DNA from 3 places in the Effusibacillus lacus genome. Region 2 is predicted to be linked to each of the others. Evidence: predicted binding sites of a transcription regulator. Region 2 holds the regulator's gene; each other region holds the start of a gene.
The links. Region 2 encodes LexA, which represses DNA repair genes until DNA is damaged. Its sites were predicted from a motif close to CGAACATATGTTCG; they were not measured.
Positions count from the first base shown of each region.

Region 1 (3,284 bases), on a different contig from region 2:
GAAGCGAACAATTGGTGTCTTAGGACACCTGGAGAAGAGCCAGTTGCGCCTGGGCACCGGGGCCCCGTGAATCTGCGGATAGGCCACGAGTGCCCGGTCGTGCTATGGGGGGACTGAAATGACTAACGAAGAAATCAGGAAACTTGAAGCCTCAATCGATCAGATGATGAAACTTGCCCGATCTTTCGGGCTTGATTTTTATGAAATGCGGTTCGAGATCTGTCCGGCAGACATCATCTACACATTTGGCGCTTACGGCATGCCGACCCGATTTTCCCATTGGAGTTTCGGGAAAGCCTTCCACCGCATGAAGATGCAGTACGATTTCGGACTGAGCCGCATCTACGAACTGGTCATCAACTCCGACCCGTGTTACGCCTTTCTGCTTGACGGGAACACGTTGATCCAGAACAAACTGGTGTCCGCGCACGTACTGGCCCACTGCGATTTCTTCAAGAACAACGCCCGGTTCGCCCATACTTCCCGCTATATGGTGGAGAGCATGGCAGTGTCAGCCGATCGCATCCGGTCTTATGAGATCCAATACGGGAAAAACGCGGTGGAAGAACTTCTGGATGCGGCGCTTGCCATTCAGGAACACATCGACCCTTCCTTCGTGGGCAGAAAACGTCCCCGCGAAGATGTGGTGCCGAAAGAGAAAAAGCCGGACGTGAAGTCGCCTTACCAGGATTTGTGGGATCTTGACAGATCCGACCGCAAGGAAAAACCGAATCAGGAGGAACCCGTTCCGCAAAAAATACCCGCCAGACCCGAGAAAGACCTGGTTCTGTTCATTATGGAACACAGCAAAATCTTAACCGATTGGCAGCGGGACGTTCTGTCGATGATCCGGGATGAAATGCTCTACTTCTGGCCGCAGCTGGAAACCAAGATCATGAATGAAGGCTGGGCGACCTATTGGCACCTGCGCATCATGCGCGAACTGGATCTGACGGAGGAGGAAACCATCGATTTTGCCCGGATGCATGCGGGGGTGGTCCTGCCGTCACGGACCAGCATTAACCCTTACCACGTTGGGCTCAAGATGTGGGAGGATATCGAGAAACGCTGGAACAATCCGACCAGGGAAGAACGGGAACGGTGGGGACGGCAACCCGGCAAGGGCCGGGAGAAGATGTTTGAAATCCGGGAAGCGGAGTCGGACATTTCCTTCCTGCGCAACTACCTGACCAAGGATCTGGTCGAGGAAATGGATCTCTACCTGTACCAAAAGGTCGGAAACGAGTGGAAGATTGTGGAGAAAGACTGGGAGAAGGTTCGCGATCAGCTGTGTGCGGCCCGGGTGAACGGAGGATTCCCGGTGCTGCTGGTGCAGGACGGCGACTACCTGCGCAACGGGGAACTCTACATCAAGCATGAATACGAAGGGGTCGAACTGGACATCAAGTATGTGGAGAAGACCCTTCCCTATGTCCATCGCCTCTGGGGCCGCCCGGTCCATCTGGAAACCGTCCTGGAGAACCGATCGGTGCTGTTCACGTATGACGGGAAGAAGTCGCACCGAAAGTTTTTGTAATTCTATACCCGTAGCCAAAGCAAGCCAGCTCCTATTCGAGAGAGTCCGGCTTGCTTCAATCTTTTTCACTCTAAAATATGCTTCAGCCTTCCCTGTACTTCTGCAGCGAGCATGGGCATCGGGAATATGGCCTCTTTAATGATGTTGTTTTCTTTGTACTTTACAAAGATATCGAATTCCCGCCATTCTTCCTCAACGATAAACACGGCGTTTCTTCGCAAAGTTCTTTTGATTTCAATTAACTCGTCTGTCAATTTTTTATGCAACGGTTCAAACAGACCCTGTATCCAGACGTCACCACGGCCGGAGGATAGTTGTTTAATATCTTTTGCGTCCAGTCGAATACATTCCATCATGATCGACCGCAAAAACATTTCACGAAGCAGAGCTGTGGCACGGAATTCGATCATACTTTACCACCTTATACGAACTTGTGTTCTATATTATATTCAAGGACATACGTTCGTATCAAGTGGAACAAAATAACAACAAAGGAGCCGGTTGGCAGGGATCATCTGTTTGCTAACGGATCAGGAAGACAAAAAAGAAAGAAAAGGGCTCCCGCACAGGGAAGTACGCCGTGTCCCAGTCCCCTATCCGATTCATACGCTAACCTATAAAGCTGGGTAAATGGAACTCATTTTTTACTGTCGGATAGGGGGAGGTCAAAATGAAAGGATTGATCCTTTGCGGTGGAAGAGGGACTCGGCTGCGCCCCTATAGCTATTCAAGACCCAAACATCTCCTGCCGGTAGCCAACCGTCCTGTAATCGCATATGTGATCGATAAAATGCGGCAAGCGGGCATTCGAGAAATTGGGATTGTGGTCCCTCCTTATTTCCGTTTTCAATTTGAAGAAGTGCTGGGTCAATATTCGGGTGATGTTGCCCTTTCTTTCATTGAACAGCCGGAGGCGAAAGGATTGGCTCATGCTGTCGGGATGGCACGCGATTTTATCGGGAACGATCCGTTCCTGCTTTTTCTGGGGGACAATTTCTACGATGGAAAGCTCAATGAATTGATCGAACGGTTCAGAAAAGAAGGACCGGAAGCATTGCTTCTTGTAAGTCAGGTTCAGAATCCCAGCCAATTTGGAGTGGTTGAGTTTAAGGGTTCCCAAATCGTTCGTCTATGGGAAAAGCCGAAGGATCCTCCCAGTTCTTATGCGATAATTGGGGTTTATATCCTGACACCGAAAATATTTGATGTTATCGATGATTTGCGTCCCTCCGCCCGGGGAGAATACGAGCTTACTGACGCCATACAAGGCTTGATCGACAAGGGGTATGCGGTGACTGCCAGCCCTTGCCGTTCCTGGTGGAAAGACACCGGTCAACCAAAAGATTTGCTTGCATGCAACCGGCAGGTTCTATTAAATCTGCAAGGGGAAATCCGTGGTTCCAACGTTACCATTGTATCATCAATGATTCAGGAACCGGTTGTAATTGAGACGGGAGCCTACATTGAGGATTCGGTTATTCGCGGACCAGTGTCTATCGGTATCGGTGCAAGAATCATCAGATCTTACGTAGGGCCCTTCACGTCGGTTGGGGAAGGAGTGCATCTTGTGGATGCCGAAATCGAGAACAGCATTGTGTTGAATGGTTCACATGTTAAAAAAGTCTCGAAAAGAATTGATGAAAGCATTATTGGAAGTGAGGTCCAAATCGAAGGAAGCCGTGGGAACCCCCGATCAATACGGATGAATGTGGGCGATCACACCACAATGTTCCTTCCCATAGAGGAT
Region 1 covers NZ_BDUF01000112.1:35,932-39,215, forward strand. Annotated here, with positions in the region: gene yhbH (sporulation protein YhbH) at 1-23, shown strand, start outside; gene EFBL_RS19400 (SpoVR family protein) at 119-1,537, shown strand; gene EFBL_RS19405 (YhjD family protein) at 1,603-1,947, opposite strand; gene EFBL_RS19410 (glucose-1-phosphate thymidylyltransferase) at 2,208-3,284, shown strand, end outside.
Region 1: a site for LexA is predicted at 1,964-1,977, ahead of EFBL_RS19405 (YhjD family protein). Genes of this name have one in related genera too.

Region 2 (3,284 bases):
CGGTCCCGACAGAGTTGCCTGTAACAGAAAAAGCTCAGGAAGAAGCCCAAAAGGTTAAAGACCTCACTGACCAAGAACTCCATGATTTGTTGAAAAAAGAGCTGATCCTGCGAGGCCGCCCGGGAATGCCCGGCTCCTTGATACAAGGGGAACTGTCAAGGTTCTTTCATTAAGAAGTAAATTATTCTCATCTTTTTGCGGCATAATAAATGCCGCCTATACATAATAAAGGGGGAAACCGAATTGAAAAACCATTTTACCAAAGATGACATCTTGCGCATGGTCAAGGAAGAGAATGTTCGTTACATCCGGTTGCAGTTCACCGATCTGCTCGGGGTTATCAAGAACGTGGAAGTTCCCGTATCCCAATTGGACAAGGCTCTTGACAACAAGTTGATGTTCGACGGTTCTTCGATTGAAGGGTTTGTTCGGATTGAAGAGTCCGACATGTACCTCTACCCGGATCTCGATACCTGGTTGATCTTCCCTTGGGAAACAGAACACGGTAAAGTGGCCCGCTTGATCTGTGATATTTACATGCCGGATGGCACTCCGTTTGAAGGGGATCCGCGGGGAATTCTCAAGAAAGTGCTGGCAGAGGCAAACGCGATGGGCTTTACTGCGATGAACGTAGGTCCGGAGCCCGAGTTCTTCCTCTTAAAGCTTGACGAGCATGGCAATCCTACCATGGAAGTGAATGACAAAGGCGGATACTTTGACCTGGCACCGCTTGATTTGGGTGAAAACTGCCGCCGCGAAATCGTTCTGACTTTGGAGTCCATGGGCTTTGAAATCGAAGCTTCTCACCATGAAGTCGCTATTGGACAGCATGAAATTGACTTCAAATATTCGGATGCGGTAACTGCAGCCGACAATATCATGACTTTTAAGCTGGTTGTGAAGACCATCGCCCGCAAATACGGATTGCATGCCACATTTATGCCGAAGCCGATTTTTGGCATTAACGGTTCCGGTATGCACTGCCACCAGTCCCTCTTCAAGGGCAAAGAGAATGCATTCTACGATGAAAATGATGAACTCGGTCTTTCCAAGACCGCGAAGCATTATCTGGCGGGAATCCTGGCACATGCCAGAGGCTTTGCGGCTATTACCAACCCGACTGTCAACTCTTACAAGCGTCTGGTTCCCGGTTACGAGGCTCCTTGCTACGTTGCATGGTCTGCGAAGAACCGTTCGCCGTTGGTTCGTATCCCGGCGTCCCGCGGACTGTCGACCCGTATCGAAGTTCGTAACCCTGATCCTGCTTGCAATCCCTACTTGGCACTGGCTGTCATGCTGAAAGCCGGTCTTGATGGCATCAAGAACGAACTTCCGTTGCAGGATGCAGTGAACCGCAACATCTATGTGATGAATGAGGCAGAACGTGAGAAAGCTGGAATTCATTCGCTGCCTGCGTCGCTCAAAGAAGCGGTGGAAGAACTTCTGGCTGATGATGTTATGCGTTCCGCCCTGGGTGAACACGCTTTGACCCATTTCGTGGAAGCCAAACTGATTGAATGGGATATGTTCCGCACAGCAGTGCACGAATGGGAACGTGACCAATACCTGACCACCTACTAATTTATGTAATACAGCGACCCCCCGCCTCAACGAGGTGGGGGGTCGTACTGTGTTGGGCTCTATGAGATGTACCGGAATACGCCAATCACTTTTCCCAGGATCATAACGTTCTTGTAGCGGAGAGGCTCCATTGCCGAATTCTCCGGCTGCAGACGAACGTGATCCGCTTCTTTGTAGAACCGTTTGACCGTCGCTTCATCATCTTCCGTCATTGCCACCACAATTTCGCCATTTCTGGCTGTCTGTTGCTTGCGGACAATCACCAGGTCACCGTCGTGAATCCCCGCTTCAATCATGGAATCCCCTTCCACTGTCAGAAGGAATACCTCCGTATCGCCTACCAGACTCATGGGCAAAGGAAAATAGTCTTCGACATTCTCAACTGCGGTGATGGGACTGCCCGCCGTAACTTTCCCAATAATCGGAGCCATTACTGTTGACGCATTATGTGCGACAACGGGAGTGTCCATATCAAGAATCTCTATTGCTCGGGGCTTCACCGGATCCCGTCGGATAAGACCTTTCTGTTCCAGTCTTGCCAGATGACCGTGTACGGTGGAGCTTGACGCAAGTCCAACCGCATCACCAATCTCCCGGACTGACGGGGGATACCCTTTCTTCCGGACTTCGTCTTTGATGTAGTCCAGAATCTGTTGTTGGCGTTTGGACAACTTCATAATTGAAACTCTCTCCTAACTGTACTAGAAATAGAAACGGTTCATAGACTTTACTAAATGGATTATAACATGATGTGGAAAATAACACAAACATTAGTTCGATTTTTATCTTGACACGAACAAGGGTTCGGGATAATATTAATACAAATAGAACTAACGTTCGATCAAGGGAGCGATTCCATGAAGACAATACATTTCAAAAGGATCAAGCAGAAAGTAAAGGGGGTGGCGATTCTTGGTTCGGCAGTTTTCTTTCTGGTGTTGTCCACGAGCTTCTTGGGGGGAAATGAAGTGTATGGAAGCCACGAAACGGCAGTTGTTGTAGTTCAGCCGGGGGACACTCTGTGGTCGATCGCCAAGACCCACTATCCAGGAAAGGATGTCCACGAGGCCATTCATCACATAAAGAAATCCAACGGACTTTCATCAGCCAAATTACAGATTGGAACGGAGTTGCGACTCTCCGCATTCTGACCCCGCCTAAGATAAGAGAAGGAGGCGTGAATTCAAACTCACGCCTCCTGTCTACTTCCAAACTTGGACTGCAAACAAAGTGATCTGGATCAGCACCAAGACAAATTTGACCATGATACCCAACAGAAAACCGATTAAGGAAGCGACAGCCACTCTCGCTATTTGACCGGCTTGCCGCATCTGGATCAACTCTCCGATAATGGCTCCCAGGACAGGGCCCGCAAGAATTCCGATAGGACCCAGCAAGAGAGGTCCTATGATCAACCCAAGAGTCGTTCCCCATATCGCCTGTTTGGACCCTCCGACACGTTTGATACCCAATACGCTGGCCACCCAATCGGTCAGAAAATTTAAAGCGATCAGCACAGCTTGCACAATCCAAAACCAAAGCGGGAAGGCGGCCCAACCTTCCATTGCACCGTAGACCAGTATCCCAGCCAACACAAACAGGGTGCCAGGCAAGATCGGATACAGCGTAAACAAGACCCCTGCCACAAACAGGAAGATTGCAAGTGTTAAAACCACCATTTGTACCTCCATTTTTTCTATATA
Region 2 covers NZ_BDUF01000109.1:106,025-109,308, reverse strand. Annotated here, with positions in the region: gene EFBL_RS18410 (MerR family transcriptional regulator) at 1-173, shown strand, start outside; gene glnA (type I glutamate--ammonia ligase) at 280-1,581, shown strand; gene lexA (transcriptional repressor LexA) at 1,641-2,261, opposite strand; gene EFBL_RS18395 (LysM peptidoglycan-binding domain-containing protein) at 2,439-2,732, shown strand; gene EFBL_RS18390 (DUF456 domain-containing protein) at 2,784-3,260, opposite strand.

Region 3 (3,284 bases), on a different contig from region 2:
ACCTGGAAGACGCCGCCAAATTGGGGCCTGCCATCGCCCTTGCTTTCATTGCAACGTTATACGGTGTAGCATCCGCCAACCTTGCCTGGCTGCCAATCGCCAATAAGCTTAAAGTGCGAAGCAAACAGGAAGTGTTGATTCGCGAACTGATGATTGAAGGAATCCTATCGATTCAGGCCGGTGAGAATCCGAACATACTGGCCCAGAAGCTGAAAGTGTTCCTGGCGCCCACAAGCCGTACAAAGAATGAGGCAGCTGAACGAGAGGTAGGCGGAACCAATGTCGAGACGGCGTAAGCAGCATGGGGGCGGGCACGACAACCTCGAACGCTGGCTGCTGACCTATGCGGACCTGATCACGCTATTGATGATTTTCTTCGTTGTGCTGTATGCCCTGTCAAAAATCGATGTCACCAGATACGAACAATTGGCCATCTCTCTGAACCAGTCGTTTTATGACGGGTCTACCGGGGTAATGCGGACCAAGTTTGAAAAATCCTACGGACAACCCAACGAGTCGGGACAATCGGTGGACAAAAAAGTCCTGGAAGCGAGCCAGAAGATGGTGGAAGAGAACCAGCGGCTGAAGGACGCGGAGGAAAAACTCAAGCAGCATATTCAGCAAAACGGGCTGCAGGACAAGGTCATGGTGGAACTGACCGAACAAAAAGGCTTACAACTCACACTGCGGGACGTTGCCTTGTTTGACACGGGATCAGCCGTATTAAAGAAAGATGCGGAAAAAATTCTTTCCGGTCTGGCGCCATTTCTAAAGGTAATGCCGAACAAAATCTCGGTGGAAGGGCATACGGACAATATTCCGATTCATAACGACCAGTTCCGGTCGAATTTTGACCTGTCCGCCGCCCGGGCCTTGAATGTCTTGTATTACCTGCAAAGCGAAGGGATCAAATCCGAACTCTTATCAGCGACGGGGTTTGGGGAGTACCAGCCGGTGGCAGACAACAATACGCCGGAGGGCCGTGCGGCCAATCGTCGAGTCAACATTATCATCATGCGAAATCAGATAAAATAAGCGATGGAACAAAGGGGAGCGACCGGAATCAGCCGGTTGGCTCCTTTTTTGCACTGAACTGGATTTTGCAAAACATTTTCGGTACAATAGAACAGTAGTTCGGGTTCAGATCGAATACAGTGCCTAAATAAAAATATTATGTAACCTGAGGTTCGGAATTTTGTATAATGGACTCTATGGAGAAAGGGTGGGGATGATGGCGGAACGGACTGGCGTTTTTAAGCTGAAATCGGAATATGCCCCGCGGGGTGACCAGCCTAAAGCGATTGATGCTCTGGTCAATGGGATCCGATCCGGCATGAAGCAGCAGGTGCTGCTTGGGGTGACCGGTTCCGGAAAAACCTTTACGATGGCAAACGTGATTGCAAAAGTAAACAAACCGACTCTGGTGCTGGCGCCCAACAAAACATTGGCAGCCCAGCTGGCAGCCGAATTCAAGGAGTTTTTTCCGGAAAACGCGGTGGAGTTTTTTGTTTCCTACTACGATTACTACCAGCCGGAAGCGTATATACCTTCTTCCGATACTTATATTGAGAAAGACGCCAAGATCAATGACGAGATCGACAAACTGCGCCACTCGGCAACCAGTTCGTTGCTGGAACGGAACGACGTGATTGTGGTGGGATCGGTGTCTTCCATTTACGGATTGGGAAGTCCCACCGAATATGCGGCTCACGTCCTGTCGCTTCGTGTGGGAATGGAGAAACCAAGGAACGACATCTTGCGGAAGCTTGTCGAAATGCAGTATGAACGAAACGATATCAATTTTATCCGGGGTACGTTCCGCGTTCGCGGCGACGTGTTGGAAATCTTCCCGGCATCCCGCAGCGAAAAAGCTTTTCGCGTGGAATTGTTCGGGGATGAGATTGAACGGATCACGGAAATTGATGTGGTAACAGGCGAAATTGTGGGTGCCCGACAGCACATTGCCATCTTTCCGGCTTCCCACTTCGTTACCTCCGGCGACAAGATGCAGCGGGCGATCGAAAGCATCCGGGCGGAACTGGAAACAAGATTGGCGGAGCTGCGGGATGCCGGCAAGCTCCTGGAAGCACAGCGGCTGGAGCAGCGCACCAATTATGATCTGGAAATGATGGCGGAGATCGGGTTCTGCTCAGGTATTGAAAACTATTCCCGCCATCTGGAAGGACGACCGGCAGGATCAGCTCCCAATACGTTGCTTGACTATTTTCCCAAGGATTATCTGCTGATCATTGATGAATCCCACGTTGCTGTTCCGCAAGTCGGCGGAATGTATAACGGAGACCGCAACCGCAAGTTGACGCTGATTGAGCACGGCTTCCGCCTGCCTTCAGCGGCGGACAACCGGCCGCTGAAATTTGAAGAGTTTGAGCGGCGAATGAACCAGGTGATCCATGTATCGGCAACACCGGGTGACTATGAACTGGAACATGCTGAACAAGTTGTGGAACAGATCATTCGGCCGACAGGACTTATCGATCCTCGAATCGAGGTGCGTCCGATCAAGGGCCAGATTGACGATCTGGTAGGTGAAATCAACAAGCGGATCAAGCGGGATGAACGGGTCCTTGTCACCACACTGACGAAGAAAATGGCGGAAGACCTGACAGATTACTTCAAGGAACTGGGGATTAAGGTCCGTTATTTGCACTCGGACATCAAAACACTGGAACGTATGATGATACTTCGGGATTTGCGAATGGGTGTTTTCGATGTGTTGATCGGCATCAACCTGCTGCGGGAGGGATTGGACTTGCCGGAAGTTTCTCTGGTAGCCATTCTTGACGCAGACAAGGAAGGCTTCCTGCGGGCGGAGAGATCCCTGATCCAGACGATTGGCCGGGCTGCCCGTAATGCAGACGGTCATGTCATCATGTACGCGGATACGATTACCAAGTCAATGAAAGTAGCGATTGATGAAACCAATCGCCGACGAAGTATTCAGGAAGCTTACAACAAGGAGCATGGAATCACTCCGCAAACGGTTCGCAAGGCTGTTCGTGACGTGATCGAAGCAACCAAGGCGGCCGAAACGAAAACGGAATACAATGTGAAGAAGAATGTTGACAAGATGTCGAAGAAAGAGCGTGAGCAGTTGATCAAGACGCTGGAGAAGGAAATGAAAGAGGCTGCCAAAGCTTTGCAGTTTGAACGTGCAGCTGAGCTTCGCGACATTATACTGGAATTGTCCGCTTCCTAAGAGACGGAAAGCTGAGAATCGGTTGCGACAGATGTCGAACCGGAAATTGCAATTCTCGACTCGAATG
Region 3 covers NZ_BDUF01000064.1:54,203-57,486, reverse strand. Annotated here, with positions in the region: gene EFBL_RS12990 (flagellar motor protein) at 1-296, shown strand, start outside; gene EFBL_RS12985 (flagellar motor protein MotB) at 280-1,035, shown strand; gene uvrB (excinuclease ABC subunit UvrB) at 1,232-3,217, shown strand.
Region 3: a site for LexA is predicted at 1,124-1,137, ahead of uvrB (excinuclease ABC subunit UvrB). Genes of this name have one in related genera too.